DNA from 4 places in the Shinella sp. HZN7 genome. Region 3 is predicted to be linked to each of the others. Evidence: riboswitches for the same ligand, from Rfam matches in the RefSeq annotation. Region 3 holds a riboswitch; each other region holds the start of a gene.
What was found. A riboswitch is a leader RNA that binds a small molecule or an ion and turns the genes downstream of it on or off. The one in region 3 is predicted to bind cobalamin.
Positions count from the first base shown of each region.

Region 1: another riboswitch for cobalamin. It lies ahead of shn_RS24675 (ABC transporter substrate-binding protein); the one in region 3 lies ahead of shn_RS10480 (CbtB-domain containing protein).
Region 2: another riboswitch for cobalamin. It lies ahead of nrdH (glutaredoxin-like protein NrdH); the one in region 3 lies ahead of shn_RS10480 (CbtB-domain containing protein).
Region 4: another riboswitch for cobalamin. It lies ahead of shn_RS04020 (aromatic ring-hydroxylating dioxygenase subunit alpha); the one in region 3 lies ahead of shn_RS10480 (CbtB-domain containing protein).

Region 1 covers NZ_CP015737.1:497,388-501,593, reverse strand. Annotated here, with positions in the region: gene shn_RS24685 (ABC transporter ATP-binding protein) at 1-76, opposite strand, end outside; gene shn_RS24680 (iron ABC transporter permease) at 73-1,023, opposite strand; gene shn_RS24675 (ABC transporter substrate-binding protein) at 1,098-2,141, opposite strand; cobalamin riboswitch at 2,296-2,528, opposite strand; gene shn_RS24670 (MurR/RpiR family transcriptional regulator) at 2,555-3,409, opposite strand; gene shn_RS24665 (spermidine/putrescine ABC transporter substrate-binding protein) at 3,466-4,206, opposite strand, start outside.
Region 2 covers NZ_CP015736.1:1,711,493-1,715,698, reverse strand. Annotated here, with positions in the region: gene nrdE (class 1b ribonucleoside-diphosphate reductase subunit alpha) at 1-1,743, opposite strand, end outside; gene nrdI (class Ib ribonucleoside-diphosphate reductase assembly flavoprotein NrdI) at 1,740-2,138, opposite strand; gene nrdH (glutaredoxin-like protein NrdH) at 2,148-2,369, opposite strand; cobalamin riboswitch at 2,620-2,838, opposite strand; gene shn_RS08305 (acyl-CoA thioesterase) at 2,865-3,686, opposite strand; gene metE (5-methyltetrahydropteroyltriglutamate--homocysteine S-methyltransferase) at 3,683-4,206, opposite strand, start outside.
Region 3 covers NZ_CP015736.1:2,169,269-2,173,474, reverse strand. Annotated here, with positions in the region: gene shn_RS10485 (peptidoglycan-binding protein) at 1-1,841, shown strand, start outside; cobalamin riboswitch at 1,921-2,288, shown strand; gene shn_RS10480 (CbtB-domain containing protein) at 2,335-2,511, shown strand; gene shn_RS10475 (CbtA family protein) at 2,524-3,312, shown strand; gene cobU (bifunctional adenosylcobinamide kinase/adenosylcobinamide-phosphate guanylyltransferase) at 3,314-3,838, shown strand; gene cobW (cobalamin biosynthesis protein CobW) at 3,842-4,206, shown strand, end outside.
Region 4 covers NZ_CP015736.1:830,983-835,188, forward strand. Annotated here, with positions in the region: gene shn_RS04010 (diguanylate cyclase domain-containing protein) at 1-711, shown strand, start outside; gene shn_RS04015 (DUF6656 family protein) at 728-1,333, opposite strand; cobalamin riboswitch at 1,632-1,830, shown strand; gene shn_RS04020 (aromatic ring-hydroxylating dioxygenase subunit alpha) at 1,934-3,178, shown strand; gene shn_RS04025 (hybrid-cluster NAD(P)-dependent oxidoreductase) at 3,180-4,206, shown strand, end outside.

The DNA of each region.
Region 1 (4,206 bases), on a different replicon from region 3:
GCACGTCGAGCGAGACGTCCGACAGGATGGTCGTGCCGCCGGCCGACCAGGAGAGGCCTTTTGCCGAAAGGGTCACAGGGCCGACCTCCGTTGGCTGAGGATGAGCGCGAAGGCCGGGGCGCCGAACAGCGCCGTGATGACGCCGATGGGCAGCACCTGGCCGGGAATGATGACGCGCGACAGCACGTCCGCGGCGATCATGAAGACCGCGCCGATCAGCGCCGAGGCCGGCAGCAGCAGCCCGTGCCGGACGCCGACGACCATGCGCGCGGCATGGGGAATGACGAGCCCGACGAAGCCGATCGACCCCACGATGGAGACCATCACGGCCGTCATCAGCGCCGAGACGGCGATCAGCACGACATAGACCCGCCGCACCGGAATGCCGAGCGAGGCCGCCGATTCCGTGCCGAAGGTGAAGGCATCGAGCGCGCGGGCATGCCAGAGGCAGACGACAAGGCCGAGAAGCGCGACCGGCAGCGCCAGCCAGACATCCGGCCAGCGCACGCCCGAGAGGTTGCCGAGCAGCCAGAACATGATGCCGCGCGCCTGCTCGGCATTGGCCGCCTTCGTCACGATGAAGGAGGTCAGCGCGTTGAAGAGCTGCGAGCCGGCGACACCCGCAAGGATGATCGCCCCCGTGCCGCGGCCCGCGCGCACCGCAAGCGCGCTGACGAGGCCGAAGGCGACGAGCGCCCCGAGAAAGGCGCCGATCGGCAGCGTCAGGATGCCGGCGCCGATGCCGAGGATCGCCACGGCCACCGCCCCGGTGGAGGCGCCGGCGGAAATGCCGAGAATGTAGGGATCGGCGAGCGCATTGCGCAGCAGCGACTGCAGGATCACGCCGCAGAGCGCGAGCGCCGAACCGCAGCAGGCGGCAACCACGGCCCGGCTCAGCCTATAGTTCCAGATGATGCCTTCGTCGATCGGTTCGATGGCGTGCCCCGCCTGCCAGAGACGGTTCGCCACGGTCTTCGCCACGACATCGAGCGGAATGGCGGTCTCGCCCACCGCCGCGCCCATACCGAGCGCGGCGACGAGCAGCACGAGCGCCGCGAAGGCGGCGCCCGTGCGCAGCAGGATGGGGCGATCCGCCGTCACTTTGCGAGGCCGGCTTTCTCGATGGCGTCGGCAAGCACCTCGATGCCCTCGATCGTGCGGATCGTCGGGTTCATCGCCTGGGCGTCCATGTCGACGACATGGCCGTTCTTCACGGCCGGCATCAGGCTCGCGACGGGATCGGTCTTGAGGAACTCGTGCTTGACCGCGACGTCATCGGCGGGGAAGCGGCGGCGCTCCATCTTGCCGGCGACGATGATCGTCGGGTCGGCCTTGGCGACGGTTTCCCAGCCGACCGTCGGCCATTCCTCGTCGCTCTCGATGACGTTCCGGATGCCGAGCGCCGACATGATGTAGCCCGGCGCGCCGTTGCGGCCGGCGACATAGGGGTCGATGTCGAGTTCGGCGCTGGAGAACCAGAAGACGGCAGAGAGCTTGCCATCCGCCGAGGCGATCTTCCTGCGGGCCGCCTCTTCGCGCGCCTTCAGGTCGGCGATGACCTTCCCGCCCTGGTCCTGCACATCAAAGATCTGCGCCAGCTCACTGATTTCCTTGTAGATCAGGTCCATGGTGAAGACCGTATTGCGCACGCCGTCGCCGCCACCGGAATTGTCCTTGCCGATGCAATCGGCAGGCGAGGTATAGACCGGGATGTTCAGCTCCTCGAACTGCTCGGGCGTCGCGACGATGCCCTCGGGGCCGACATGCCACTGGAACTGCGCCGTCACGAGATCCGGCTTCCTGGCGACGACGCTCTCGAAGCTCGGATCGTTGTCGGCAAGGCGCTCGACCTTGGCGTTGACGTCCTCGTAGCCCGACAGCACCGGGCCGATCCAGACCGCCGTGCCGACCATGCGCTCGCCGACGCCGAGGAGATAGAGGATTTCGGTCGAGCTCTGGCCCAGCGAAACGGCGCGCTCCGGTGCCTTTTCGAAGGTGACCTTGCGGCCGCAGTTTTCCAGCGTCAGCGGATACTGGGTCGCGGCCGCCTGGGCCGTGCCCGACGACAGGACGAGCACGGCGGCGCCGGCCAGGGCGAAAACGAGGGATGCGGCACGCGCGGCCGCAGGCAGAATGGTCATGGGTTTCTCCCGGATGAATGAAAGCGTGCGGGCTCAGCCGGTAAGCCGATGGAGGCGAACCGATTGCGGTCGGGAGAAAACGAGTGGAGTCCTGCCGTCTCCGGCAGCCAGGGTCGTCATGGCGTCTCCTGTTCCGGGCATCCCCGCCCGTGACTTGGATTGTTGCTCTGACGGCAGGTCTCCTGGCTCACGGATATCTGCTGCCTGTCTGCCTTCCCGCGGAAAACCGCAGTGGCATGACGCAAAACGCGTCCCAAGGACAGGCGGCAATCCGCCTACAGTTGCGGGGGCAGCCACGGAATGGGTCCCTGTTGGGTCGTCCGCACCGTGTTCCCTATTAATCCCCTGGGAGTCATCCTTCGGGGAACCGTCGATCCATCCTTAGTCCGCCGCGCTTGGCAGCGTCAAGGCGCTCAGCTCTCGAAATCCCCGAAGATGTCCTGGAGGCGGGTCAGCGTATCGACGCGCTCGCTGACCGCCTCGCCCATGACGACGATGATGTTGCTGAGCATGAGGTCCATGACGGCGGTCATGGTGGCCGCGCCGTCCCAGAGCGGCCCGTGCGAGCCCGGCACGATAAGGCAGATGTCGGAGACCTCAGGTCCCCACGGGCAGAACTCGTCGGTGAGCAGCACGACCTTCACGCCGGCCCGCCGCGCCTCCAGCGCAAGCGGCCGCGCCTTGGCGGCAAAGCGGCGCACGTCATGCAGGAAGAGCAGCCGTCCCTCGACGGAGCCGTCGAGAAGTTCCGAATAGGTGCCGTTGAGGCCATCGACGAACTGCACGCGCGGCCGCGTATAGGAAAGCTGGCTGGCGAAATACTGGGCGATGCCGCGCACGTTCTGATAGGCGGCGACATAGACTTCCGTTGCGCCGATCAGCGCGTCGATCGTCTGCTGCCATTCGGGCGCGCTGGTGATGGCGTAGATCTGGCCGAGATTGTCGATCTGCTGCTGGATGAGGCCGGCAAGAAGCTTTCCCTCCTTGCGGTCCTGCTCCAGCGAGGCGACCGGCCCCTTGACCTCCCAGGCCGGATTGGAGCCGCCGCGGCGCAGTTCGCTCTTCAGTTCGTCGAGCCCGTCGAACCCCATGCGGCGGAGATACCGGCCGATGGTCATGGGCGAGACCTGGAGGCGCTGGGCGATGGAGCGCGCCGTCTCGAAGGGCAGTTCGGCGATGTTGCGCTCGATATAGTGGGCGATCAGCCTGTCGGATTTGGAGCGCCGGAGGTCGTCGGACTGAACGAGCTTCAGAATGCGTTTCGACACGTCGCCCTCTCCCCAAAGTCCCGCCCGCCAGAAAGACGGGCGGGGATCCGGCGCGCTCACTGCGCCGTCTTGATGCGCGTCCAGACGCGATCGAGCTGGCGCAGTGCCGGGCCCAGGTCCTCGAAGATCTGGAGCCGCGCCATGGTCTCGGCCGGCGGATTGATCTCCTTGCTATTCTTGATCTTTTCCGGGGTCAATTCCCGCGCCGGCACGTTGGCCGTGCCGTTGGTCTGCTGCGCGACGTTGAGCGCGGCGATTTCCGGGCGGGTGTAGAATTGCAGGAATTTGATGGCGTTCTCCTTGTTGGGAGCCGTCTTCAAGACGCAGACGTCCTCCTGGTACATGGTCGCCCCCTCCTCGGGGATCACATAGCCAAGGTCCTTCTCGTCGCCGAAGACGTCGACCATCGCGCCGACGAAGAAATGGCCGGCTGCGACATCGCCGGATTGCACCATCGGCCGCGTGTCATAGGTGAAGGCCGCGACATGGGGCTTCATGGCGATGATCGTCTCGGCCGCCTGCTGCAACTCCGCCGGGTCGGTGGAGTTGATCTTGTGGCCGTTCAGCATGAGGCCGACCGCCAGCACCTCGCGCATGTCGTCGAGCAGGGTGAATTTCAGCCCCTTGGCCTCCACCGTCTCGATCAGGTCCTTCCAGCCGGTAACGTCCTTGCCGAGGATCGTGCGGTTGTAGAAGATGCCGACCGAGCCCCAGGCATAGGGCAGGCAATATTCGCCCTTCGGGTCGCTTTTCGCGCGCAGGAAGGCAGGATCGATGTTCTTGAAGCCCTCGAACGT
Region 2 (4,206 bases), 460 kb from region 3:
CATGACCGCGGCCTTCAGCTCCAGCCAGTCCTCCCGGGTCGGAACATGGATGCCGGCCGTTTCGAAGAGCGCCTTCACCTTTTCCGTCGCCGGCAGCCATTCGGCCTCGGTATATTTGTCGAAATAGTCGCCGGAGGCGTATTTCGAGTTCTCGAAGCCCTTGAAGCTGACGCCCTTCTCCACCGCCAGCCGGTTCGAGGCGCGGATGGCGTGGTAGGTCACCGTGTAGAAATAGATGTTGGTGAAGTCGATGCCTTCCTGCGAGCCGTAGAAGATGCGCTCGCGGGCGAGGTAGCCGTGCAGGTTCATCTGGCCGAGGCCGATGGCGTGGCTGTCGTCATTGCCCTTCTCGATAGAGGGAACCGAGGAGATGTGGCTCATCTCGGAAACAGCCGTCAGCGCGCGGATGGACGTCTCGATGGTCTGGCCGAAATCCGGCGAGTCCATCGCGGCGGCGATGTTGAGCGAGCCGAGATTGCAGGAGATGTCCTTGCCCATCCTGGCGTAGGACAGGTCGTCGTTGAATTCGCTCGCCTCGCTGACCTGCAGGATTTCCGAGCAGAGATTGCTCATGGTGATGCGGCCGGCGATGGGGTTTTCCCGGTTCACCGTGTCCTCGAACATGATGTAGGGATAGCCCGACTCGAACTGGATCTCGGCGATGATCTGGAAGAAGTCGCGCGCCTTGATCTTCTTCTTGCGGATGCGGCCGTCCTCGACCATCTCGCGGTACTTTTCCGTCACCGAGATCTCGGTGAAGGGCACGCCGTAGACTCGCTCCACGTCATGCGGCGAGAAGAGGTACATGTCCTCGTTGTTGCGGGCGAGCTCGAAGGTGATGTCGGGAATGACGACGCCGAGCGACAGCGTCTTGATGCGGATCTTCTCGTCCGCATTCTCGCGCTTGGTGTCGAGGAAGCGCATGATGTCAGGATGATGGGCGTGGAGATAGACCGCGCCAGCCCCCTGCCGTGCGCCGAGCTGGTTGGCGTAGGAGAACGAATCCTCCAGGAGCTTCATGACGGGGATGACGCCGGAGGACTGGTTCTCGATCTGCTTGATCGGCGCCCCCATCTCGCGAAGGTTGGTGAGCGACAGCGCCACGCCCCCGCCCCGCTTGGAAAGCTGGAGGGCCGAATTGATCGAGCGGCCGATGCTCTCCATATTGTCCTCCACGCGCAGCAGGAAGCAGGACACGAGCTCGCCGCGCTGCTTCTTGCCCGCATTGAGGAAGGTGGGCGTCGCCGGCTGGAAGCGGCCGGACATGATCTCGTCGACGAGGTCGCGGGCAAGCGCCTCGCTGCCGCGCGCCAGCGTCAGCGCCACCATGCAGACGCGGTCCTCGTAGCGCTCCAGGTAACGCTTCCCGTCGAAGGTCTTCAGCGTATAGGACGTGTAGTACTTGAACGCCCCGAGGAAGGTCGGGAAGCGGAACTTCTTGTCGTAGGCGCGGTCGAAGAGATCGCGCACGAAATTGAAGGCATACTGGTCGAGCACCTCCTGCTCGTAATAGCCCTCCGTCACCAGATAATCGAGTTTCTCCCGGAGGTTATGGAAGAACACGGTGTTCTGGTTGACGTGCTGGAGGAAATACTGCTTGGCCGCCTGCCTGTCCTTGTCGAGCTGGATCTTCCCCTCCTCGTCGTAGAGGTTCAGCATCGCGTTCAGCGCGTGGTAGTCCAGCGCCGTGATTTCCGGGACCTTCGCCGGCTTCTCGCCCGTGCGCGGCACCAAAGAGTTCATCGTGTCCAAAATCGTTCCAGTCCCTGTCTGACGTTGTCGACGTCCTCATCCGTGCCGAGCAGTTCGAAACGGTAGAGGAACGGCACGGCGCATTTCGCGGCGATGATGTTGCCCGCGACGGCGTATCCCGTGCCGAAATTGGTGTTGCCCGCCGCGATCACGCCGCGGATCAGGCTTCGGTTGCGCGGATTGTTGAGGAAGCGGATGACCGGTTTCGGCACCGCCCCCTTCTCCCCGCCCCCGCCATAGGTCGGCGAGACCAGCACGAAGGGCTCCTCGACTTCCGGCGGTTCCTCCGCCGCATCGACCGGCAGGCGCAGGGCGTCGATGCCGAGCCTTGCCACGAAGCGGCGGGTATTTTCCGACCGGCTGGAGAAATAGACGAGCCCGGCCATGGCCCCGGCTCAGGCGAGCGCGCTGATCATGTCCGGGCGAAAGCCGGCCCAATGCCGCTCGCCGGCAATGACCACCGGAACCTGGCGGTAGCCGAGGCCCTGCACGAGGGCGAAGGCCTCGGCATTCTCGGAGATATCGACGATGCTGTAGTCGATGCCCTGGCGGTCGAGCGCGCGGGTGGTCGCGGTGCACTGGACGCAGGCGGGCTTGGAATAGACGGTGATCGACATGGCTTTCCTCGTTTTTTTTCAATCAGGCATGGGAAATCGTTCGGCCATCCGCCGATGGCCGTGCGATGAATTTCAAAGGGTACGGGCGGCTGTCTGCCGACGGCCGGGCGCGGGGCGCCGCCTACTCGCGCGGAGGAACTGGAAACAGGATCGACATGACCTCACCCCGAGACATTGCAGCAGGGTATCGGGGAGACGGCGGGGCGGCATCCTTCCGCAGCCCGACGCTCGCCATCCGGACACCCCGCCCGTGGACGTTCATGGACGAGGCAGGTCTCCTGGCTTGCGGGTCGCCGCATCCGTTCGCCTTCCCAAGGCATTGGCGCCTCAGTGGCTTATTCGAACGAATGCTCGCCGCTTACAGTTGCGGGGGCAGCTCCGGACAATCGCGGCCATCATGGCCGCCCCGGATTCCCGTCTTAGCCTTCGATCCTCTCGAATCGAAGGAACCTCGAACACAAGATATAGTAGACGAGGTAAAAAATGCGTCAATCACTATGATGGCTTATCAACGGTTTCGTCACGGCGGACGGGAACGGGCCGGTCCCGGCCGTCCACCGCGACCATGACGAAGCGGCCCTTCGCCGTGCAGGCGCGCGCGCCGCTCATCAGGTCTTCCGACCACAGTTCGACCGCGACGGTCATCGACGTGCGCCCGACGCGAACGACGGTCGCGACGGTGTCCACGATCGCCCCCACCGCGACCGGCGCGCGGAAATCGACCCGTTCCGAAGCGGCGAGCACCGTGATGCGCCGGCCGTGGCGTGTCGCCGCGACGAAGGCCGCCCTGGTCATGGCGGCGAGCGCCTCGCCGCCGAACATGCGGCCGAAACTGTTCGCCTGGTCGGCGAAAACGATGTCGCTCGCGCATGGGCCGAGGCCGGCCTCCTCCCGCACCGCCGCCACGGGCGGAAGGCACCAGCCCGGCGCTGCATGCGGCGGCGGAACGGCGACCATGCTGAAGCTGCCCCGCGTGCACAGCCGCCGCTCGCCGCTGACGAGGCCCTCGGCCACCATCTCCACCTCCACCGTCATGGATTTGCGGCCGACGCGCGTGACGCGTGCCACGAGTTCGACCAGTTCCCCGACACGCGCCGGGGCCTGGAAATCGACGCGATCGACGGACGCCGTCACGAAAGGCACGCGCCCGTGGCGGGTGGCGGCGATGAAGGCGATACGGTCCATCAGCGCGAGCCCCGCGCCGCCGAAGAGCGTTCCGTGATGGTTCGTATCGCCGGGAAAGACCAGGGCGATGAGACGGCTGGGCGGTGCCGGGATCGCTCCCGGCACCGCCGTGTCTTCGAGCGCGCGGCTCATCGCGCCGTCACCGCGGCGTCCTGCGGGCCGTCGGCATCGCGCAGGCGCCGAGCGGCCTCGACCATGTTGACGAGCGCCGGCCTCACCTCCTCCCACTTGCGGGTCTTGAGGCCGCAATCCGGATTGACCCAGAGCTGGCGATCCTGAAGGCGCTGGCGGGCGAGCGACAGGAGACCGGTCATCTCCTCGGTCCCGGGCACGCGCGGCGAGTGGATGTCGTAGACGCCGGGGCCGATCTCGTTCGGATACCGGAAGTTCCGGAACGCATCGAGAAGCTCCATCTTCGAGCGCGAGGTCTCGATGGAGATCACGTCGGCATCCATCGCCGCGATGGCCGGGATGATGTCGTTGAACTCCGAGTAGCACATATGGGTGTGGATCTGGGTTCCGTCCGCCACGCCGCTGGAGCACAGGCGGAAGGCTTCGACCGCCCAGTCCAGATAGTGCCGCCAGTCCTTGTGGCGGAGCGGCAGGCCTTCGCGAAGGGCGGCCTCGTCGATCTGGATCATCTTCGCGCCGG
Region 3 (4,206 bases):
TCGGCATTGCCGGCATCGTCGGGTTGTCGCTCGCCGGCCAGCCGGCGGTCGCCTTTGCCCAGGCTGCGACCGGCAAGGAGGCCGGCAGCGCCGGCAAACGCTGGGAAGAGGAGTTCTCGCTCTGGCAGAAGGTCTCGGCCGGCAGCGATGTCGCGCAATATGAAGGCTATCTGAAGCAATATCCGAACGGTACCTTCGCCTCCATGGCGCGCCTGCGCATCGCCGAACTGCAGGCCGCCGCCAAGGCGAAGCCGGCGACGGGCGCCTCCGAGCAGGCCGAGGCGGATGCCAAGGCCAAGGCCGACGCGGCGGCGGCCGCCGAAAAGGCGAAGGCTGAGGAACAGGCTGCCGCGGAAAAGGCCAAGGCCGAAGAAGAGGCCCGCAAGACCGCAGAAGCCGAGAAAGCCAAGGCGGATGCGGAAGCGGCGCGTGTGAAGGCGGAGGAAGAGGCGCGGAAGGTGGCGGACGCCGAGAAGGCGAAGGCCGAGGCGGAAGCCGCGCGCCTGAAGGCCGAAGAGGACGCGCAGAAAGCGGCGGAAGCCGAGAAGGTGAAAGCCGAGGCGGAGGCGGCGCGGCTGAAGGCGGAAGCGGACGCCAAGAAGGCGGAGGAAGCCGCCGCGGCGCGCAAGCTTGCCGAGGAAAAGGCTGCGGCCGAGGAGAAGGCGCGCGCGGAAGCCGCTGCGGCGGAAAAGGCCCGCGCCGAAGAGGCCGCCCGCCTGAAGGCGGAGACGGAAGAGAAGGAAGCGGCCGCCCGCAAGCTTGCCGAGGAGCAGGCCGCCGAGGCCGAGCGGCTGAAGGCGGAGGCCGCTGCCGCTGCCGAGAAGGCCAAGGCGGAGGAAGCCGCCCGCCTGAAGGCCGAGGCCGAGCGCCAGAAGGCCGAAGAGGCCGCCGCCGCGGAAAAGGCGCGTGCGGAGGAGGAAGCCGCTGCCCGGCGCGAGGCCGAGACCCGGCGCGTAGAAGCGGAAAAGGCTGCCGCGGCCGAGAAGGCGCGGATCGAGGAGGAGGCCGCCGCTGCCCGCAAGCTTGCAGAGGAAAAGGCCGCCGAGGTGGAACGGCTGAAGGCGGAAGCCGCCAAGGCCGCTGCCGACGCCGAGGCCAAGGCTGCCGAGGCGGCCCGCCTTGCCGAGGAAGCCGAAAAACGCGCCGAGGAAGCGGCCGCCGCCGAACGGGCCGCGCAGGCGAACGACACCGCGGCCCGCGAAAACGAAGCGCAGGACGCGGACACGAAGAACCGCGGCCTTGCCGTAGAACAGGCCGACGATGCGGCGAAACGCGAGGAGGAGACCTTCCAGAAGGCCGTGCTCGACGGTTCGGAAAAGGCCTTCCGCGCCTATCTCGACGCATATCCGGACGGCCGCTTCGTCGCTGATGCGCGCGAGCGCCTTGCGGCGCTGGCAGACACGGCCCGGCAGGCGGCCAAGCCGAAGCAGGAAAGCGAAACGGCCACCGTCGAGACCGAGCGCAAGGCCGAGCAGCCGGTCGTCGATCGCCGCGAGGCCTATATGGATCGATCGACCCGCGTGCAGGCGCAGCGCTGGCTGAGCATGCTCGGCTTCAACACCTATGGCGTCGACGGCGTCTTCGGCTCGCGCACCCGCGCCGCGATCGCCGCCTGGCAGGGCTCGTCCGGTTACCGCGCCGACGGTTACCTCTCCCGCCAGCAGTACCGCGCCCTCCGGCAGGCGGCGCAATATGCCGAGGCCCGGCAGAATCGCCAGCGCCGCTACCAGCAGGACTATGACGTGCTCGAAGGCCCGGTCGACGGCTATTACGAGCGCTACTACCGCGACGACGGCTATTACAATGGCGGCGGTGGCGTGGTGATCATCCCCGGCTATTGAGATCGCGACGGCCGGACGGCGGTTTCAGCACAGGTGATGACGCTGCCGGTCGATTGACTTCGCAGGGGCGGAAGCATAATCATCCGGAATATTGGATGGTTCCCGGATCCGGAAACGGATCGGGGAGTAAATGGGAATGTGACGCGGCGGACCCAATCAGGGCGCTGCAATCACGGCCGACCCCGCGACTGTAGAGTGGCGAGGGACGCCCATCCGGACGGGAGGATCTGCGCGGAAAGGGGCAATGGTGCCTTCGCCCCGCGTCTTGACGACCAGCCGGAAAAGCCACTGGGTGGCATCGCGATCAGCAGAGGTTGGACGCCTCTTTCTCTACGAATCGTCCGCCTTTTCGCGATGCCGGAGCCTGGGAAGGCGAGGGTGCCCCGCAGGCGTTTTGGACGCCGGACGCTGCGAGCCAGGAGACCTGCCAGCCAATGTAAGGGCATTTCGTCCGACCTGGGGAGGTTTCCCCGCTGCCTGCACGGAGGTTGTCATGGCTGTTTCGACTACGTCTTCTGTTACCCTTTCCGCAAACGATCGTCTCGTCGCCGGTGTCCTCGCTCTCCTGCTCGGCGCCTTCCTGGTCTTCGGTGCCGGCCTTGCGAATTCCGCCGTGCTGCACGACACGGCCCACGATACGCGTCACTCCTACGGCTTTCCCTGCCACTAAGGAGTTCTTGACATGATCGTTCGTTATCTCCTGGCCGCCCTGGTGGCCGGGCTGTTCTCCGGCGTGCTGATGACGGCCGCCCAGGAGGCCCGTGTCGTTCCGCTCATCCTGCATGCCGAGGAGTTCGAGGGCGGCGACGAAGCCGCGCCCGCCGCGGAAGGCACGACGCCCGGCACGGAAGGCGCCGCCCAGACGCAGGACCATTCTTCGCTCGGCGCGGTCATCCTGGACGTCGCCTCGGCGCTCTCGCCGGTCTCCGTCGCCTATGCCCACGAGGGCGAGGACCACGAGGAGGGCGGCATCATGTTCGGCATGAGCCGGTTCTCCGGCACGCTGCTCGCCAACCTCGTCACGGGCGCCGGCTTCGGCCTGCTGCTCGCCGGCCTCAGCCTCGTTTCCGGCCATCCGATCACGGTGGCGAACGGCGCGCTCTGGGGCGCGGCGGGGTGGCTTGCCGTGCACATGCTGCCGGCCATCGGCCTGCCGCCGGAGCTTCCGGGCTTCCCCGCCGCCGATCTCGGCGACCGCCAGGTCTGGTGGATCGCGACCGTCATCCTGTCGGCGGCCGGCCTCTACCTGCTGTTCCTCAAGCAGAACATCGTCGCCAAGGTCATCGGCATCGTGCTGATCGCGGCGCCGCAGGTCTATGGCGCGCCGCAGCCGGGCGACATCTCCAGCAACGTTCCGGCCGTGCTCGGCGCGGAATTCGCCGTCGCCGCCCTGGCCACGACCCTGTTCTTCTGGATCGTGCTCGGCCTCTCGCTCGGCTTTGCCAACGAGAAGATCGCCAAGGCTGCCTGACATGACATCGACATCGCCCGGAGCCGTCCTGGTTCTGGGCGGTGCGCGTTCCGGAAAATCCGCTTTTGCCGAGAGGCTGGTCGCTAAGACCGGCCTCTCGCGTCATTATATCGCCACCGGCCGCGCCTTCGACGACGAGATGCGCGCGCGCATCGCAAGGCACCGGGAGGATCGCGGCGATGGCTGGCAGACGCATGAGGAGCCGCTGGCGCTCGCCGCGCGCATAAGGGACGTGGCGCGGGCCGACAGGGCCGTGCTCGTCGACTGCCTGACGCTGTGGGTGACGAACCTGATGCTGGAAGAGCGGGACATCGCCGCCGAATCCTCCGGCCTCCTGGAGGCCATCCGGCAGGCGCCCGGCCGCATCGTCCTCGTCTCCAACGAGGTCGGCCTCGGCATCGTGCCTGACAATCGCATGGCGCGCGAATTCCGCGACCATGCCGGGCGGCTGCACCAGCAGGTCGCCGCCCTCGTGCCTGAAGTCTATTTTGTCGCGGCCGGACTGCCGCTGAAAATGAAGGGTTGAGCCATGCTGCAACAGAAGATCCCCGCCACCGTCATCACCGGCTTCCTCGGCGCGGGCAAGACGACGATGATCCGCAACCTCCTGCAGAATGCGGGGGGGAAACGCATCGCGCTCATCATCAACGAGTTCGGCGATCTCGGCGTCGACGGCGACGTGCTGAAGGGCTGCGGCGCGGAGGCCTGCAGCGAGGACGATATCATCGAGCTCACCAACGGCTGCATCTGCTGCACCGTCGCCGACGACTTCATCCCCACCATGACGAAGCTCCTGGAGCGGGAGAACCGGCCGGACCACATCGTCATCGAGACCTCGGGCCTTGCCCTGCCGCAGCCGCTCGTCGCCGCCTTCAACTGGCCGGAGATCAAGAC
Region 4 (4,206 bases), 1.3 Mb from region 3:
GATGCCGGCAGCCTCGGGGAGGGCGCGCTCGGCTCCTCGCTGGAGGCGCTGCAGCGCGCAACGGAACTGCGCGTCACCCACACGGCGGAAATGGCGGAGAAGGTTGCCGCGCAATCGGCCGTCATGGACGGCATCCAGAAGGAGATGGCGGAGTTCGAGGCGATGAAGTTCGTCGATCCGCCGACCAAGCTCGGCAACCGCCGCGCCTTCAACAAGGCGCTCGCCCGCGTCTATGCCAATCCCTCCCTGCCGATGCTCTGCGGCGTTGCCATTGCCGAGGTGGATGCCGAGCGCCGCTTCTCCCCCGGCCAGATCGAGGCCCTATCGGACCATCTCGTCACCTTCTATGGTGGCCTCATCCGCCAGGCCTTCCCGGCCGGCGAGCTTGCCGTGCGCTTCGACGGCCTGCGCTTCGGCTTCGTGTTCCACACCGCCGATGCGGGCGAGGTGACACGGCTGATCGACCTCCTGCGCGCCGCCTTCCAGACGGTGGCGCTGCGCGATCCGCGCACCGGCCGCAATCTCGGCCACCTGACGCTTTCGGCGGGCGTGTGCATGACGGAGAGCGCCGACAGCGCGCTCGACCTTTCCTCGGCCTGCGAGCGCGCGCTGGCGGAGGCACGCAGCGCGGGCGGCGACCAGATCGTCGTCTACGGCCGCGGCGACGAGGTGCCTGCCGGCAAGGAATGGCTGATCTACCGGCCCGCCTGATGGAGGGGGAGGGAGCCTAAAGCGCGCGGATGATCTTGCGCAGCGCCTCGTCGCGTGCGCCGAGCATGAGCACGTTCTTCATGGCGAGCTTCGGATCGTCGGTGCGGAAGAGCACGCCGTTGCCGCGCACCTTGCGGTCGATCTGCAGCCGGCCTTCCTCCTCGGCCGGCGTGATGGCGACGGCGAAATACATGCGCCCCGCCTTCTTCGAGATATCGGCGAAGAACTGTTCCTCCTCGCCGATCTCGGCGAAGAAATTGGCCATGTAGAAGGCCCATTGCACGTTCTCGAATTCCGCGAAGCGGGAATTGGCGACGGTGATGTGGCAATAACCGAGATGCGGCGTCCGGGCGAGCGTACGGTGGAAGATCAGCTTGGGAAAGCGGATCGACTGATGGAAGCCGTTGATGCGGTCATGCGTGACAATGCCGGCATTCTCCAGCTTGCGGCCGGTGCGCTCGGCCACCTCATGGTAGCTGAGATATCGCTTCTCGCTCGGGCTCCAGCTTGTGTTCCGGTCGATGCGGCCGGTGCGCAGGAACTCGGTATGGACGGCCGGTTTCGGCTGGTTCGCGCGCTTGTAGGCGACCGCGTCGTAATAACGGAACTTGGTTTGCTGCACGCGCCGGCACTCCATCCTCACGCCCCGATGCGGTGAAGTTTATGGAAACGGCGTTAAACATTCCTTGCCGGGCCGCTCCCTCTTTTTCCGCATGTTTCGGATGGGTCGCAATATGACAATTGTGTCGGCGCGCCCGCCAGGTTGCCCCTGGCGTGGCTTTGGTGCCTGTTATTTTGGCATAATTGATTGAAATATATGCAGTAACAACCGTGAACATCTCGCCGGGCATCGTTTGTCTCCTGTCGTCAAATCGGAATGGCATGTCGCTATCTGACATGTCGTTTGCTGAATCTTGCGCTTAGATAAGAACACTCGAGGTGCCGTTCTGACGAAGAGCGGAGAATTGGGAAGCCGGTTGAAATCCGGCGCTGCCCCCGCAACGGTGGAGGAGAAAAGCGCGGCGAGACGCCACTGGACGGAAAGGTCCGGGAAGGCGCCGCGATGGTCCGGAAGGACGCTCCTGAGCCCGGAAACCAGCCTTGGGTGTGATCGTGACTGGCTGCGGCGGGCGGCCGGGAAGCGTGCAGTCCGTGCGCCCCCGCGCCCGGATGCCGTCTCCTTCCGTGCGCCTCATCCCCAATTTGATATCGAGGATCCGGCATGGACATCAGCAGCGACGTGCTCCGCAAGCTCAAGAACCGGCGCGAGGGCCACAGCCTCGAGCAGGCCTTCTACATCGACCCCGACCATTACAAGCTGGACCTGGAGACGATCTGGTATCGCGACTGGCTGTTCATCGGCCATGACTGCGAGATCCCGAAGGCCGGCAACTATTTCACCGTGCAGGTCGGCGACTACCCCGTCGTCATCACCCGCGACCGCACGGGCACCGTGCGCGCCCTGCACAATTCCTGCCGCCACCGCGGCTCGCGCGTCTGCACGCAGCACCGGGGATCCTCCGCAAAGCTCGTCTGTCCCTATCACCAGTGGACCTACGAACTGGATGGCTCGCTGCTCTTCGCCCGTCACATGGCCGAGGATTTCGACAAGAGCCAGCACGGCCTGAAGCGCGTGCACTGCGAAACCGTCGGCGGCTATATCTTCATCTGCCTCGCCGACGAGGCGCCGGATTTCTCCGCCTTCCGCGCGCTGGTCGAGCCCTATCTCGCCCGTCACCGTCTCGGCGAGACGAAGGTCGCCTTCGAAAGCACGATCGTCGAGAAGGGCAACTGGAAGCTCGTCTGGGAGAACAACCGCGAGTGCTACCATTGCGCCGCCAACCATCCCGAACTCTGCCGCACCTATCCGGAAGCCCCGAGCGCCACCGGCGTGCAGGGTGCCAAGGACGATCCCGTCATCGCCGCGCACTGGGAAAAATGCGAGGCGGCGGGCCTGCCGAGCGAATTCCGCATGTCGCCGACCGGCCAGTTCCGCGCCGCGCGCATGCCGCTCATCCAGGAGGCCGAAAGCTACACCATGTCCGGTGCCCGCGCCGTCCAGCGACCGCTCTCCAACGATGTCCTGGAAAGCCATATCGGCACGCTCCTGCTGTTCCACTACCCGACGACGTGGAACCACGTGCTCGCCGACCACGCCATAACCTTCCGCGTGCTACCGCTCGGCCCCGAGCTGACGCAGGTCACGACCAAGTGGCTCGTCAACAAGGATGCCGTCGAGGGCGTCGATTACCGTCTCGACGAGCTTACCCATGTCTGGACCGAGACCAACGACCAGGACCGCCGCATCGTCGAGGAAAACGCCTTCGGCATCCGCTCCCCGGCCTACCAGCCCGGCCCCTATTCGCCGGAGGACGAGGGCGGCGTCATGCAGTTCGTCGAATGGTATGCGAATTTCATGATCGACCGGCTCGACGGCGCCAAAAAGCCGCTCTCGCGGGTGGCCTGACATGACGATCGCCAGCCATTTCCGCCACTTTGACGAGCTTCATCCGTGGAACGACCGCCAGCACATGCTGGAATGCATCGCCGCCACGGTGGAGACATCGGATGTGATGACCTTCACCTTCCGCTCCGATCGCGACAACTGGTTCCGCTACCTGCCGGGCCAGTTCGTCACGCTGGAGCTGCCGGTGTCGGAAGACGAACCCGTCATGCGGACCTATACGCTCTCCTCGACGCCCTCGCGGCCCTTCTCCGTTTCCGTGACGGTGAAGGCGCAGAAGGGCTCGATCGGCACGCGCTGGATGTTCGACACCCTGCGCCCCGGCATGCGCCTGAAGGCCTTCGGCCCGCTCGGCGACTTCTCCCTCGTGCGCTATCCCGCCGAAAAGTACCTCTTCATCTCGGCGGGTTCCGGCGTCACGCCGATGATGTCCATGACGCGCTGGATGTCGGATTGCGCGCCGCAGTCCGACGTCGCCTTCATCACCTGTGCCCGCAAGCCCGAGGACCTCTTGTTCAAGGCGGAGCTGGAATGCCTCGCCGCCCAGATGCCGAACCTTGCGCTCGGCTTCGTCGTCGAGGGGCACAATCCGCGCGACGGCTGGCATGGCCTGCGTGGCCGGATCGATGCAGCGCGCCTCTCGCTGCTCGCGCCCGATTTCCGCGACCGCACCGTCTTCTGCTGCGGCCCGGAGCCCTTCATGCGCGGCGTGCGCGACATGCTGAAAGTCTGCGGCTTCAACATGGACCGCTACCACGAGGAGAGCTTCCAGCCGGCCGCCGCGCCCGCCCCGGAGGCGATCGCCATCCGCGCGGGCGCCGGCGAGCAGGAGATCGATGCCAACGCCGTTTCTACCGTGACCTTCACCATGGCCGGCAAGGACGCCCAATGCCCGCCCGGCCAGACGATCCTGCAGACGGCGCGCGCTGCGGGCGTGCGCATCGGCGCGGCCTGCGAGGGTGGCCTTTGCGGCACCTGCCGGGTCATGAAGGTTTCGGGCGAGGTGGACATGCGCCACAATGGCGGCATCC